Regions from separate parts of the Streptomyces sp. NPDC012508 genome, predicted to be linked through region 1. Evidence: predicted binding sites of a transcription regulator. Region 1 holds the regulator's gene; the other holds the start of a gene.

The links. Region 1 encodes HrcA, which represses chaperone genes, less so after heat shock. Its sites were predicted from a motif close to TTNGCACTCNGNNNNNCNGAGTGCNAA; they were not measured.
Region 2: a site for HrcA is predicted at 2,148-2,174, ahead of groES (co-chaperone GroES). Genes of this name have one in related genera too.

Annotation. Positions count from the first base shown of each region.
Region 1 is NZ_JBIBEO010000005.1:507,583-512,847, forward strand. Features, by position in the region: gene hemW (radical SAM family heme chaperone HemW) at 1-571, shown strand, start outside; gene ACFY8U_RS19740 (DUF3097 domain-containing protein) at 823-1,623, opposite strand; gene ACFY8U_RS19745 (MBL fold metallo-hydrolase) at 1,634-2,356, opposite strand; gene hrcA (heat-inducible transcriptional repressor HrcA) at 2,509-3,528, shown strand; gene dnaJ (molecular chaperone DnaJ) at 3,529-4,668, shown strand; gene ACFY8U_RS19760 (nitronate monooxygenase) at 4,743-5,265, shown strand, end outside.
Region 2 is NZ_JBIBEO010000003.1:269,143-274,407, forward strand. Features, by position in the region: gene ACFY8U_RS11700 (SAM-dependent methyltransferase) at 1-789, opposite strand, end outside; gene ACFY8U_RS11705 (polysaccharide deacetylase family protein) at 899-1,816, shown strand; partial or broken gene ACFY8U_RS11710 (polysaccharide deacetylase family protein) at 1,813-1,935, shown strand; gene groES (co-chaperone GroES) at 2,321-2,629, shown strand; gene groL (chaperonin GroEL) at 2,747-4,375, shown strand; gene ACFY8U_RS11725 (ester cyclase) at 4,492-5,196, opposite strand.

The DNA.
Region 1 (5,265 bases):
CCATGTCAGCGCGTACGCGCTGATCGTCGAGGAGGGAACGCAGCTGGCGCGGCGGATCCGCCGCGGCGAGGTGCCGATGACGGACGACGACGTGCACGCGGACCGGTATCTGATCGCCGACTCCGTCTTCGCGGAGGCCGGCTTCGAGTGGTACGAGGTCTCGAACTGGGCCACGTCGGAGGCCGGGCGGTGCCTGCACAACGAGCTGTACTGGCGCGGCGCCGACTGGTGGGGCGCGGGGCCGGGGGCGCACTCGCACGTGGGCGGTGTGCGGTGGTGGAACGTGAAGCATCCGGGGGCGTACGCGGCGGCGCTCTCCTCCGGGAGGTCGCCGGGGGCGGGGCGCGAGGTCCTCTCGGCGGAGGACCGGCGCGTGGAGCGGGTGCTCCTGGAGCTGCGGCTCCGGGAGGGCGTGGAGCTGGAGCTCCTGCGGCCCGTGGGCCTCGCGGCCGCGGAGAAGGCGCTCGCGGGCGGGCTCCTCGCGGCGGAGCCGTACGCGGCGGGGCGGGCGGTGCTGACGCTGCGGGGGCGGTTGCTGGCGGACGCGGTGGTTCGGGACCTGGTGGACTAGGGCGCCCGGGTGGGGCGGTGCCCCTGTGCAGGTGCCCCTGTGCGGGTTCGAGGAGCGCCGCCCCTGTTCCGGGGGCCCGAGTCGGCGCCGCCCCTGTGCCGGGGCCCGAGGAAGGCGCCGGCCCTGTGGGGTTGTGCCCACCCGTTCCGCCCTGCGGAACGATTGCCCACAACGGGTGGGGCTGAACGGCGCCCACAACCGTGTGGGGGCGCCGGCCGCTGAACGGCGCCCACAACGGGTGGCGGGTGGGGTCAGGGGGCTGTGACGAAGTCGATCAGTTCTTCCACTCGGCCCAGGAGCGACGGCTCCAGGTCCTTGTAGGTGTGGACCTTGGACAGGATGTGCTGCCAGGCCGCTCCCGTGTTCTGCGGCCAGCCCAGCGCCTGGCAGACGCCCGTCTTCCAGTCCTGGCCCCGGGGGATCACCGGCCATGCCGCGATGCCCACCGACGACGGTTTCACCGCCTCCCAGACGTCGATGTACGGGTGGCCCACGATCAGGACGTCCGGGGACGAGACCTGTGCCGCGATGCGGGACTCCTTCGAGCCCGGCACCAGGTGGTCGACCAGGATGCCCAGCCGTGCGTCCGCCGCCGGGGCGAAGTCCGCGACGATCGCCGGGAGGTCGTCGATGCCCTCCAGGTACTCCACCACCACGCCCTCGATCCGCAGGTCGTCGCCCCAGACCCGCTCCACCAGCTCCGCGTCGTGCCGGCCCTCCACGTAGATCCGGCCGGCCCGCGCCACCCGGGCCCGCGCGCCCGGGACGGCGACCGAGCCCGAGGCCGTACGAGTGGGGCGCGTCGGGGTGGCCGAAGGGCGGGTCAGCGTGACCACCTTGCCCTCCAGCAGGAAGCCCCGCGGTTCCATCGGGAACACGCGGTGCTTGCCGAAGCGGTCCTCCAGGGTCACCGTGCCCGCCTCGCAGCGGATCACCGCCCCGCAGAAGCCCGTGGAGACCTCCTCCACCACGAGGTCCACCTCCGCCGGTACCTCCGGCACCGGGGCGGATCGCTTCCAAGGGGGCGTCAGGTCCGGGTTGTAGCTGCGCATTCGGGCGACGTTATGCGACGGAGAAGCGCCGTGCCAGCTCATCGCGCTGGCGCCGTACGAAGGCCGCGTCCACCACCGCCCCGTGCCCCGGCACGTACACCGCGCCCTCCCCGCCCAGCGCCAGCAGCCGGTCCAGGGCCGCCGGCCAGCGTGACGGCAGCGCGTCCGGGCCCGCCTGGGGCTCTCCCGACTCCTCCACCAGATCGCCGCAGAAGACGACCTCCGGCACGCCGGGCACGAAGAGCGCCAGATCGTGCGCCGTGTGGCCCGGGCCGATGTTCGCCAGCAGCACCTGGCGGCCCCCCAGGTCGAGCGTCCACTCCCCGGAGACCGAGTGGTGCGGCGCCACGAGCATGTCGGCCGCCTCCGCGGCTGCCCACTCCTCCACCCCTTGCCGTACCGCGTCCTCCCGCAGCGCGTCCCGCTCCCGTCGCAGCAGCTCGTCCACGCCCACCGCGCCGAACACCTCCGCCCCCGCGAACACCGCCGTGCCCAGCACATGATCGAAATGGGGGTGGCTCAGTGCGATGTGCGTCACTCTCCGGCCGCCCGTGAGCGCCTCCGCCTGAGCCCGCAGCTCCGCGCCCTCGGCGAGCGTCGAGCCCGTGTCGTACAGGAGGACGGCCTCCTCGCCGATGACCAGGCCCACCGTGGCGTCCCAGCCGGGCAGCCGCCGCCTCCCCACCCCGTTACCGAGCCGCTCCCAGCCGTACTCTTCCCAATCGGCATCCATACCGCGACGCTATCCGCAACGACGCGACCTCCGAGCGGCCTCCTTGCCAGGAGCGATGCCCGCCGCCGTACACTGGCCGGGGGATTCCTGGCACTCGAACAGGGCGAGTGCCAAATGCGGAGCAACCGATACGACAGCTGGAGGTGTGCGCGATGCTCAGCGAACGCAGACTCGAGGTGCTGCGCGCCATCGTCCAGGACTATGTCGGGACGGAGGAGCCGGTCGGCTCCAAGGCGCTCACGGAGCGCCACAAGCTCGGCGTCTCGCCCGCCACCGTGCGCAACGACATGGCCGTCCTGGAGGACGAGGGCTATATCGCCCAGCCTCACACCAGCGCCGGACGTATCCCGACCGACAAGGGCTACCGGCTCTTCGTCGACCGGCTCGCCGGCGTCAAGCCTCTGTCGACGCCCGAGCGGCGTGCGATCCACAACTTCCTCGACGGAGCCGTCGACCTCGACGACGTCGTCGGGCGTACGGTCCGGCTGCTCGCGCAGCTGACCCGCCAGGTCGCCGTCGTGCAGTACCCGTCGCTGACGCGCTCGACGGTCCGGCACGTGGAGCTGCTCTCGCTGGCCCCCGCCCGGCTGATGCTCGTGCTGATCACGGACACCGGCCGGGTCGAGCAGCGCGTCATCGACTGCCCGGCACCGTTCGGCGAGACCTCACTCGCGGACCTGCGCGCCCGGCTCAACAGCCGGGTCGTCGGCCGCCGTTTCGCGGACGTGCCGCAATTGGTGCAGGATCTTCCGGAGTCCTTCGAGGAGACGGAGGACCGCGGCACGGTCTCGACCGTGCTCGCGACCCTGCTCGAAACCCTGGTGGAGGAGCATGAGGAGCGGCTGATGATCGGCGGCACCGCCAATCTCACCCGCTTCGGCCATGACTTCCCCCTCACGATCAGGCCCGTCCTCGAAGCCCTTGAGGAGCAGGTCGTGCTCCTCAAGCTGCTGGGCGAGGCCAAGGACTCGGGCATGACCGTACGGATCGGGCACGAGAACGCCCATGAGGGCCTCACCTCCACGTCCGTCGTCGCGGTCGGCTACGGTTCGGGCGACGAGGCAGTCGCCAAACTCGGCGTGGTCGGACCGACCCGCATGGACTACCCCGGAACGATGGGAGCGGTACGCGCAGTGGCACGTTACGTCGGACAGATCCTGGCGGAGTCGTAAGTGGCCACGGACTACTACGCCGTACTCGGCGTACGCCGCGACGCGTCCCAGGACGAGATCAAGAAGGCATTCCGGCGGCTCGCCCGCGAGCTGCACCCGGATGTCAATCCCGATCCGAAGACGCAGGAGCGGTTCAAGGAGATCAACGCCGCCTACGAGGTGCTGTCGGACCCGCAGAAGAAGCAGGTCTACGACCTCGGCGGCGACCCGCTGTCCGCGTCCGGCGGCGGCGGTGGAGCCGGTGGCTTCGGCCAGGGCGGCTTCGGGAACTTCTCGGACATCATGGACGCGTTCTTCGGTACGGCGTCGCAGCGCGGGCCGCGCTCGCGCACGCGCCGCGGCCAGGACGCCATGATCCGGCTGGAGATCGACCTCAACGAGGCCGCCTTCGGCACGACCAAGGACATCCAGGTCGACACGGCCGTCGTCTGTACGACCTGTTCGGGCGAGGGCGCCGCGCCCGGCACGTCCGCCCAGACCTGTGACATGTGCCGCGGCCGCGGTGAGGTCTCGCAGGTCACGCGGTCCTTCCTGGGCCAGGTCATGACCTCGCGCCCCTGCCCCCAGTGCCAGGGCTTCGGCACCGTCGTCCCGACCCCGTGCCCCGAGTGCGCGGGCGACGGACGGGTCCGCTCGCGGCGCACGCTCACCGTGAAGATCCCGGCCGGTGTCGACAACGGCACACGCATCCAGCTCGCGGGCGAAGGCGAGGTCGGCCCCGGCGGCGGCCCCGCCGGCGACCTGTACGTCGAGATCCACGAGGTCCCGCACGAGACCTTCCAGCGGCGGGGCGACGACCTGCACTGCACGGTCACCATCCCGATGACGGCGGGTGCCCTCGGCACGAAGGTGCCGTTGCAGACGCTCGACGGGGTGGAGGAGGTCGACATCCGCCCGGGCACCCAGTCCGGCCAGTCGATCCCGCTGCACGGGCGCGGCATCACGCACCTGCGCGGTGGCGGCCGTGGCGACCTGATCGTGCACGTCGAGGTGACGACGCCGTCGAAGCTCGACGCCGAGCAGGAGCGGCTGCTGCGCGAACTGGCGAAGCTGCGCGGCGAGGAGCGGCCGACAGGTCAGTTCCAGCCGGGGCAGCAGGGGCTGTTCTCGCGGTTGAAGGACGCGTTCAACGGCCGGTAGGACCGGTCGTGTCGTGCCTGGAAGGGCGGTATCCGCAGGGCGGATGCCGCCCTTCCGTATGACACGATGCCTGCATGTCCACCGCGCTGAACGATCTCTCCCGATACCCGATCGTGCAGGCCCCCATGGCGGGTGGAGCGTCCTGCCCGGAGCTCGTAGGGGCCGTGTGCGAGGCCGGCGGGCTCGGGTTCCTCGCCGGGGGGTACAAGACCGCCGGCGGGCTGTACCAGGAGATCAAGCAGGTGCGCGGGCTGACCGGGCAGCCCTTCGGCGTCAACCTCTTCATGCCGCCCGGCGGGCAGCCGGGCGACCCCGCGGCCGTCGAGGTGTACCGGCACCAGCTCGCCGGCGAGGCCACCTGGTACGAGACGTCCCTCGGCGACCCCGACAACGGGCGCGACGACGCCTACGACGCCAAGCTCGCGATCCTGCTCGAAGACCCGGTCCCCGTCGTCTCGTTCACCTTCGGCTGCCCCGACCGGGACACGTTCCACGCCTTCGCCCGCGCCGGTACGTACACGATCGTCACCGTCACCTCGCCCGACGAGGCCCAGGCCGCCCAGCGGGCCGGCGCCGACGCGGTCTGCGTGCAGGGCG
Region 2 (5,265 bases), on a different contig from region 1:
GCCGCGGCCGGTCAGGCTCGCGCCGGAGGGCAGGAGGGTGGCGCGGCGGGTGCCGGGGGAGGTGCCGAACCACAGGACGGCCTCCTTCACGTCCCCGCCGTCAGAGATCCACTCGGCCTCGGCCTCCTCCGGCACCGCCTCGTGCGGGATGCCGGGCGCGATCTTCAGCGCGGCGTGCGGGGCCGTACGGGCGGCCTCGACCGCCCAGGAGAGGGGCGGTGAGTACGCCTCGGGGTCGAAGATCCGGCCCCTTCCGCCGCGCCGTGCGGGGTCCACGAAGACGGCGTCGTACGGGCTCGTGTCGATCTCGGTCACGTCCGCGCACCGCACCTCGATCAGGTCGGCGAGACCGAGCGCGGCTGCGTTGGCGCGGGCGACCTCGGCCGTCAGCGGGTCGCGGTCCACGGCCAGGACCGCGATCCCGGCCCGGGCGAACGCGAGGGCGTCCCCGCCGATCCCGCCGCACAGATCGGCCACGCCGCGCACCCCGAGCCCGTGGAGCCGCTTCGCGCGGTACGCCCCGACGGTCGCCCGCGTGGACTGCTCGACGCCGTGGGGCGTGAAGTACATCCGGTACGCGTCCTCGGCGCCGAACTTCGCCACCGCGCGCTGACGGAGCCGGGCCTGACCCAGCGCGGCCGAGACCAGCTCGGCGGGGTGCTCGCGGCGCAGCCGGGAGGCGACGGCCAGTTCCTGGGCGGGGTCGTAGTCGCGCAGGGCGGAGAGCAGCGTCTGGCCCTCGGGGGAGAGCAGTGCGGTGAAGGCGGCGAGGTCGGTCACCCGTCCCATTGTGGGCCAGCCGGGGGATGGTGGGCGCCGGGCGGCGGTGTCGGCGGCCCTGGCGGTCTCGGCGCTGACAGGATGCGGCGCCATGCAGCTAGTAAGACAAAAAGAACAGATGCGAGCAAAGCGATCCCTGCGTCTTCGCCGGTCGGTGGGTGCGGCGCTGGTCGTCGCCGCGCTCGGATCGGCCTGCGCGGGCCCCGCGGGCGAGAGCTCCGACAGCGGACGCAAGGCGCCCCCGCGCCCCGCCGCCGGTCAGCAGCAGCCCGAGGGTGCGGCCGCGGCACTCGACTCGTACGTCGAGAAGGTCCGCGAGCGGCGCGCCGCCAGGGTGCTCGCAGCCAAGAAGTGGGGCCTCGAACGGCCGCCCCTGGAGGCCCCGGCGCCGCCCGCGGTGAAGCCGAAGATCACCACGCGCAAGGGCTTCGAGACCGACGGCGAGGGTTTGCCGCCGGTCTTCACCACCGTGCCGACCAAGCAGAAGGTCGTCTTCCTGACGATCGACGACGGCGCGGAGAAGGATCCCGAGCTGCTGCGGATGATGAGCGAGCTGCAGATCCCTTACAGCGCCTTCCTCAGCGACTACGTCGTCAAGGACGACTACGGGTACTTCAGGAAGATGCGGGACTCCGGTGTCGCGCTGCACAACCACACCCTCAACCACCGCTATCTGCCCGGGCTTTCGTACAAGGCGCAGAAGCGGGAGATCTGCGGGATGCAGGACGTCATCGAGAAGCAGTTCGGCACACGGCCGCCGCTCTTCCGCCCGCCCTACGGCAACTACAACGAGGACACGCTGCGCGCGGCGCAGACGTGCGGGGTGAAGGCGGTCCCGCTCTGGGCCTCGGAGGCGTTCCCGGACCGGATGGAGTGGCGCGAGTGGGACCGGGACCTGCACCCCGGTGACATCGTGCTCACGCACTTCCGGGGCAAGGCGGACTGGAAGGGCTCGATGCCCGACATGATCCGCCGGGTGATGAAGACGATCACGGCCAAGGGGTACGCGGTCGCGAAGCTCGAGGACTACGTGTGAGGCGCGCGCGCCGGCCGGTGGCCGCCCTCGTGCTGGCCGGCGCGCTCCTGGGGGTGACGGGGTGCGCCTCGTCCGTGGACCCGATCGAGCGCCTGGGCCGCAAGGCGGCCGTGCGGGTGGGGGAGGTGGGGGCGGGGGACGGGACGCTCTCGCAGACGGCGGTCCGCGTCTTCCACACGCTGGCCGGGCTCGACGACGGGGGCCGGCTCACCGGCTGAGGGGGGCCAGGGCCCTGAGGGCCTCGATGCCGCCATAACCGCACCTTTGTGCGGAACCATCGGCTCCGTCGCGCCGTTGCCGGTACCGAGACCGAATCGCCACGCGCACTGTATTGGCACTCCGCTTGACCGAGTGCTAACCGCAGTCATAGTCTCGGCTCTGGCACTCCCCACTGGAGAGTGCCAACACAGCGACGGGCAGGTCCGGCACCCGCGACGACGGATCCACCTGGTCGCCACCTCAGACAGTTAGCCCCGTGAGATCTCCGAAGGGGGAGGTCGGATCGTGACGACCACCAGCTCCAAGGTTGCCATCAAGCCGCTCGAGGACCGCATTGTGGTCCAGCCGCTCGACGCCGAGCAGACCACCGCCTCTGGCCTGGTCATCCCGGACACCGCGAAGGAGAAGCCCCAGGAGGGTGCTGTCCTCGCCGTCGGTCCGGGCCGCTTCGAGAACGGCGAGCGCCTGCCGCTCGACGTCAAGGTCGGCGATGTCGTGCTGTACAGCAAGTACGGCGGCACCGAGGTGAAGTACAACGGCGAGGAGTTCCTCGTCCTCTCGGCTCGCGACGTGCTCGCGATCATCGAGAAGTAATTCACCGAAGTACCTGAAGCACATGCTTTGAGCTGCGCCCCTGACCCCGCACCGGGCGTCCGGGGCGCAGTTCGGTTTCACCAGTTTTTCGACATCCGAGAGGGCTGAATCGCTCCCATGGCGAAGATCCTGAAGTTCGACGAGGACGCCCGTCGCGCCCTTGAGCGCGGCGTCAACAAGCTTGCCGACACGGTGAAGGTGACGATCGGCCCGAAGGGTCGCAACGTCGTCATCGACAAGAAGTTCGGCGCTCCCACCATCACCAACGACGGTGTCACGATCGCCCGTGAGGTCGAGATCGAGGACCCGTACGAGAACCTCGGCGCCCAGCTGGTGAAGGAGGTGGCGACCAAGACCAACGACATCGCGGGTGACGGCACCACCACCGCCACCGTGCTCGCCCAGGCGCTGGTCCGCGAGGGCCTGAAGAACGTCGCCGCCGGTGCTTCCCCGGCCGCCCTGAAGAAGGGCATCGACGCCGCGGTCAAGGCCGTCTCCGACGAGCTGCTCGCGACCGCCCGTCCGATCGAGGACAAGTCGGACATCGCCGCCGTCGCCGCGCTCTCCGCGCAGGACCAGCAGGTCGGCGAGCTCATCGCCGAGGCCATGGACAAGGTCGGCAAGGACGGTGTCATCACCGTCGAGGAGTCCAACACCTTCGGTCTGGAGCTCGACTTCACCGAGGGCATGGCCTTCGACAAGGGCTACCTGTCCCCGTACATGGTCACCGACCAGGAGCGTATGGAGGCCGTCCTCGACGACCCGTACATCCTGATCCACCAGGGCAAGATCTCCTCGATCCAGGACCTCCTGCCGCTCCTCGAGAAGGTCATCCAGGCCGGCTCCTCCAAGCCGCTGCTGATCATCGCCGAGGACGTCGAGGGCGAGGCCCTGTCGACCCTGGTCGTCAACAAGATCCGTGGCACGTTCAACGCCGTGGCCGTCAAGGCCCCGGGCTTCGGCGACCGCCGCAAGGCGATGCTCGGCGACATGGCCACCCTCACCGGTGCCACCGTCATCGCCGAGGAGGTCGGCCTCAAGCTCGACCAGGCCGGTCTGGACGTGCTGGGCACCGCCCGCCGCGTGACCATCACCAAGGACGACACCACCATCGTCGACGGTGGCGGCAACTCCGAGGACGTCGCGGGCCGCGTCAACCAGATCAAGGCCGAGATCGAGTCCACCGACTCCGACTGGGACCGCGAGAAGCTCCAGGAGCGCCTCGCGAAGCTGGCCGGCGGCGTGTGCGTGATCAAGGTCGGCGCCGCCACCGAGGTGGAGCTGAAGGAGAAGAAGCACCGTCTGGAGGACGCCATCTCCGCGACCCGCGCCGCGGTCGAGGAGGGCATCGTCTCCGGTGGTGGCTCCGCTCTGGTCCACGCCGTCAAGGTCCTCGAGGGCAACCTCGGCAAGACCGGCGACGAGGCCACGGGTGTCGCGGTCGTCCGCCGCGCCGCCGTCGAGCCGCTGCGCTGGATCGCCGAGAACGCCGGCCTCGAGGGCTACGTCATCACCTCGAAGGTGGCGGAGCTCGACAAGGGTCAGGGCTTCAACGCCGCGACCGGTGAGTACGGCGACCTGGTCAAGGCCGGCGTCATCGACCCGGTGAAGGTGACGCGCTCCGCGCTGGAGAACGCCGCCTCGATCGCCTCCCTCCTCCTCACCACCGAGACGCTCGTGGTGGAGAAGAAGGAAGAGGAGCCGGCGGACGCGGGCCACGGCCACGGTCACGGCCACTCGCACTGACGCGCGTAACTGATCACTGAGGTCCGGTGCCCCTGAGGAGGGGGCACCGGGCCTCGGTGTTTTCCGCGGTGTTCTCCGGCGACGGCGGGAGTCGGACGGTCTTCCGACGGCGGGCCCTAGCCCTCCACGGCGCCGAGCTGCCCCATCAGCCCGAGCAGGTCGTACTGCCACCAGGTCTCGGCGATCTTCCCGTCCGGCCGGAACTGGTGGATGGTCGTGCCGGTCATGGAGACCTTCATGCCGGGGCCGGCGGGCTTGAGCCCCAGGAACTCGCCCGTGTGCGTCCCCACCCAGGTCCACCGGGTGCACACCCGGTCGCCCTCGGCGATCTGGTCGTTCACGGTGAAGTCGAAGTCGAACCCGCCCCGCCACATCTCCACCTGGTGGCGGATCGCGTCCATCCCGATGGTGTCCTGGACATTGGTCGGATCGTGATCGTGGCAGCCTTCCGCGAGGACCTCGTCGAGCGGCGGAAGCTCGCCCTCGGTGGAGACGAGCTCGAAGAACCGGCGGGCGTTGGACTTGTACAGCTGGACGTCCCGCACGATGTCGAGGTCCGTGAACGTCGGCATCTCGTCGCAGAGCGCCACCATCTCCCGGAAGATGCGGTCCGTCTCGGGGAGTTGCGAGTTGGTCATCGCCACCTCGTAGGAGGGGAACTCCACGATCTCCACGAGGTGCTCCGAGTCGGAGCGGTCCTTGCCGATGACGCTGTGACTGGCCGTCCGCTTGCCCTGGGTCTGTTCGACCCACTTGTCCATGAGCCGGTTCAGATCGTCGAACCGGCTGGTCTTGCAATCGATGATCTGTACGAAAGTCATGACACCTCCCGGACCGGGTGGGACACGTCCAGTCTAGGTCCGGGACCCGGGCAGCACGGGACCGCGCCG